2 regions of the Escherichia sp. XD33 genome follow, and region 2 is predicted to be linked to the other one. Evidence: predicted binding sites of a transcription regulator. Region 2 holds the regulator's gene; the other holds the start of a gene.
The links. Region 2 encodes CRP, which controls carbon source genes, mostly activating them, when cyclic AMP is high. Its sites were predicted from a motif close to ATGTGANNNNNNTCACAT; they were not measured.
Positions count from the first base shown of each region.

Region 1: epd (erythrose-4-phosphate dehydrogenase) is a predicted target of CRP. The motif match lies at 1,123-1,140, and genes of this name have one in related genera.

Region 1 is NZ_JAENDM010000021.1:77,803-80,007, reverse strand. It holds gene fumE (fumarase E) at 1-339, shown strand, start outside; gene K0778_RS14165 (nucleoside/nucleotide kinase family protein) at 336-1,049, shown strand; gene epd (erythrose-4-phosphate dehydrogenase) at 1,334-2,205, shown strand, end outside.
Region 2 is NZ_JAENDM010000006.1:134,460-136,664, forward strand. It holds gene K0778_RS06105 (YccS/YhfK family putative transporter) at 1-542, opposite strand, end outside; gene crp (cAMP-activated global transcriptional regulator CRP) at 593-1,225, opposite strand; gene K0778_RS06115 (OsmC family protein) at 1,527-1,931, shown strand; gene K0778_RS06120 (phosphoribulokinase) at 1,986-2,205, opposite strand, start outside.

The DNA of each region.
Region 1 (2,205 bases), on a different contig from region 2:
CTCGCCCAAAGCGGCCCGCTTGACGATATTGATGTTGCACTGCGTTTGATTTATGCGTTGGGGAAAATGGATAAATGGTTGTACGCCGATATCACGCATTTTTCCCAGTTCTGGCATTACCTGAACGAACAGGATGAAACGCCCGGATTTGCCGATGACATGACCTGGGATTTTATCAGCAACGTCAATAGCATAACCTGCAATGCGACGCTCTATGACGCGTTGAAAGCGATGAAGTTCGCCGATTTCGCCGTCTGGTCAGAGGCGCGTTTTAGCGGAATGGTCAAAACGGCGCTGACGCTGGCAGTAACGACCACCTTAAAGGAATTAACGCCGTGAAAATTGAATTAACGGTGAATGGGCTGAAGATACAGGCACAGTACCAGAACGAAGAGATTGAAAATGTACATAAACCGTTGCTGCACATGTTGGCGGCCTTACAGACGGTAAATCCGCAGCGGCGTACGGTGGTTTTTCTTTGCGCTCCGCCGGGGACGGGTAAATCAACCCTAACCACCTTCTGGGAATATCTCGCGCAACAAGACCCGGAACTGCCCGCTATTCAGACGCTCCCGATGGATGGTTTTCACCATTACAATAGCTGGCTGGATGCGCATCAATTGCGCCCCTTCAAAGGCGCACCAGAGACATTTGACGTTGCGAAACTGACGGAAAATCTGCGCCAGGTCGTGGAAGGGGATTGTACGTGGCCGCAGTACGATCGACAAAAGCATGATCCTGTTGAAGATGCGTTGCACGTTACCGCACCACTCGTCATCGTCGAAGGAAACTGGTTGTTACTGGATGATGAAAAGTGGCTGGAGTTGGCATCTTTCTGCGATTTTTCTATTTTTATTCATGCACCTGCTCAAATTCTGCGGGAGCGCTTGATTAGTCGTAAAATTGCGGGAGGATTAACGCGGCAAGTAGCCGAAGCATTTTATGCCCGCACCGATGGCCCCAATGTCGAGCGTGTGCTGATGAATAGCCGTCAGGCCAATCTGATAGTAGAGATGACTGAAGAAGGCCGGTATCACTTCACAAGCTGACAATTTATTCCAGTTATTGTAGGGTTATTATTACGCCAGCCTGGAATAAAGCTTCCCACAAAAGGGGATAAAAGTGTGATGTGAGTCAGATAAATGTCTTCTTCGGCTGGACAAACATTCCTTTTATTCCACGTTTCGCTTATCCTAGCTGAAGCGTTTCAGTCGATTAAATGTTCGACAATTAACCAATCAGTCGCAGTTTGCGACAGGTAAGGTTTCCCCGGACGATTTGCTGGATTACTCTGTCTGGCAAATTTGCTCAGGGAAAACCTTGCAGGAGATCTATGACCGTACGCGTAGCGATAAATGGCTTCGGTCGCATCGGGCGTAATGTGGTTCGTGCTTTGTATGAATCCGGACGCCGGGCGGAAATTACCGTGGTGGCAATCAACGAACTGGCGGATGCTGCGGGCATGGCGCATTTGTTGAAATATGACACCAGCCATGGCCGTTTTGCATGGGAAGTACGACAGGAACGCGATCAACTTTTTGTTGGTGATGACGCCATCCGCGTATTGCATGAACGTTCACTGCAATCGCTCCCCTGGCGTGAACTTGGCGTTGATGTAGTCCTCGACTGCACCGGCGTATATGGCTCCCGCGAGCATGGCGAAGCGCATATTGCCGCCGGGGCCAAAAAAGTGCTCTTTTCACATCCTGGCAGTAACGATCTCGACGCGACCGTTGTTTACGGCGTCAATCAGGATCAACTTCGTGCGGAACACCGCATCGTTTCTAACGCTTCCTGTACCACGAATTGCATAATTCCCGTCATCAAATTGTTAGATGATGCGTACGGTATTGAGTCCGGCACTGTGACCACAATTCACTCCGCCATGCACGATCAACAGGTTATTGATGCATACCATCCTGACCTGCGTCGCACCCGGGCAGCCAGCCAGTCGATCATTCCGGTCGATACTAAACTGGCCGCCGGTATCACACGATTTTTTCCGCAATTTAACGATCGCTTTGAAGCGATTGCGGTACGTGTGCCAACCATAAATGTGACGGCAATCGATTTAAGCGTGACGGTGAAGAAACCTGTAAAAGCCAATGAAGTCAACCTGTTGCTGCAAAAAGCAGCACAAGGTGCATTTCATGGTATAGTTGACTATACGGAATTGCCGTTGGTCTCTGTAGATTTTAACCACGA
Region 2 (2,205 bases):
CTGTATTTGGCTTCACAATAATCTGCCAGTTCACGGTACAGCAGACTTAGTGACTCGCGCAGCGGTTGTTCGCGCCAGATCCAGAACCAAAACCAGTTAAACAATCCGTACCAGAGAGTGCCCAACGCATAGATGAGCAACGGTTCCCAGACCGGCATGTATCCCGCCAAACTGAGGGTAAAAATGGCGGCGAGCAGCGATGCAGGAAGCAATTTTGCGTGCAATGGCCCCAGCTCAGCAGTGACGCCAAGTACCAGCGTTAATCCGGTCAGCAAAAAGGGCAGGGGAACATCTTTTGCCAGTAGTAGCTGTGTCAGCAAGCTACAGGTGGCAAACAGCGACGCACCAATGATTAAGCGTTTGAAAAAACGTTTATGAGGCGTATCAAGGCCCGCAATATTGCAACAGGCAGGAACGAGGGAGAAGAGCAGACCGAATCGTAATTCGCCAAGCATTAACCCAACGGCCACGGGCAAACATAGCACCAGCGTTTGTCGAAGTGCATAGTTGATATCGGGGTGATAAATCAGTCTGCGCCACATCGGGGGAAACAAAATGGCGCGCTACCAGGTAACGCGCCACTCCGACGGGATTAACGAGTGCCGTAAACGACGATGGTTTTACCGTGTGCGGAGATCAGGTTCTGATCTTCCAGCATCTTCAGAATGCGTCCCACGGTTTCACGAGAACAGCCGACAATCTGACCAATTTCCTGACGGGTAATTTTGATTTGCATACCGTCCGGGTGAGTCATAGCGTCTGGTTGTTTTGCCAGATTCAGCAGAGTCTGTGCAATGCGGCCCGTCACGTCGAGGAACGCCAGGTTGCCCACTTTCTCTGAAGTGACTTGCAGACGACGCGCCATCTGTGCAGACAAACGCATCAGAATGTCCGGGTTTACCTGAATCAATTGGCGAAATTTTTTGTACGAAATTTCAGCCACTTCACAGGCGGTTTTCGCACGTACCCATGCGCTACGTTCCTGGCCCTCTTCAAACAGGCCCAGTTCGCCAATAAAATCACCCTGATTCAGATAGGAGAGGATCATTTCTTTACCCTCTTCGTCTTTGATCAGCACTGCCACAGAGCCTTTAACGATGTAGTACAGCGTTTCCGCTTTTTCACCCTGGTGAATAAGCGTGCTCTTGGATGGGTACTTATGAATGTGGCAATGAGACAAGAACCATTCGAGAGTCGGGTCTGTTTGCGGTTTGCCAAGCACCATGCGCGGTTATCCTCTGTTATAAGCTTTCTCCAGAGCCAGATAACGCCGCTGTCTCTGGATTGCCGAAATATGCTTCCCGCTACCTGGGAAGGGGCTATCAACTGTACTGCACGGTAATGTGACGTCCTTTGCATACATGCAGTACATCAATGTATTACTGTAGCATCCTGACTGTTTTAGCATAGCTTTCGCTTTGTGTCTCCTGGTGTCTCGCTTCAGCATGACCCAGGTCGCCTTCCGTTGCGCGATTTGGTTAGTACGCGTACTCTGTCAGGAAAATTGACGCAGTGGAGTAGCAAAAATGCAAGCGCGAGTGAAGTGGGTCGAAGGGTTAACTTTTCTGGGCGAATCTGCCTCTGGTCACCAGATTTTAATGGACGGCAACTCAGGCGATAAAGCACCAAGTCCGATGGAAATGGTGTTGATGGCGGCGGGTGGTTGCAGTGCCATCGATGTGGTTTCGATCCTGCAAAAAGGGCGTCAGGATGTGGTCGATTGTGAAGTAAAATTGACCTCTGAACGCCGCGAAGAGGCACCACGCCTGTTTACGCACATTAATCTGCATTTTATCGTCACCGGTCGCGACCTGAAAGACGCAGCGGTTGCGCGTGCGGTTGATCTCTCTGCCGAGAAATATTGTTCAGTGGCGTTGATGCTGGAAAAAGCGGTGAATATTACTCACTCGTATGAAGTGGTTGGCGCGTGATTTAACTATCCCGTTGTGAAGCCGGATAGTATTTTATCCGGCGTAATAGCAGAGTTACTCGATTTTCTTTCCTTCCATCAATCGTTGCACCAGCGGCAGCATAATTAATTCCATTGCCAGACCCATTTTGCCGCCCGGTACCACTAACGTATTGATGTGGGAAATGAATGAGCCTTGCAACATCGCCAGCAGCCAGGGGAAATCGATCCCTTCCAGATTACGAAAATGGATCACCACAAAGCTTTCATCGAGCGACGGGATACCTTTTGCCGCG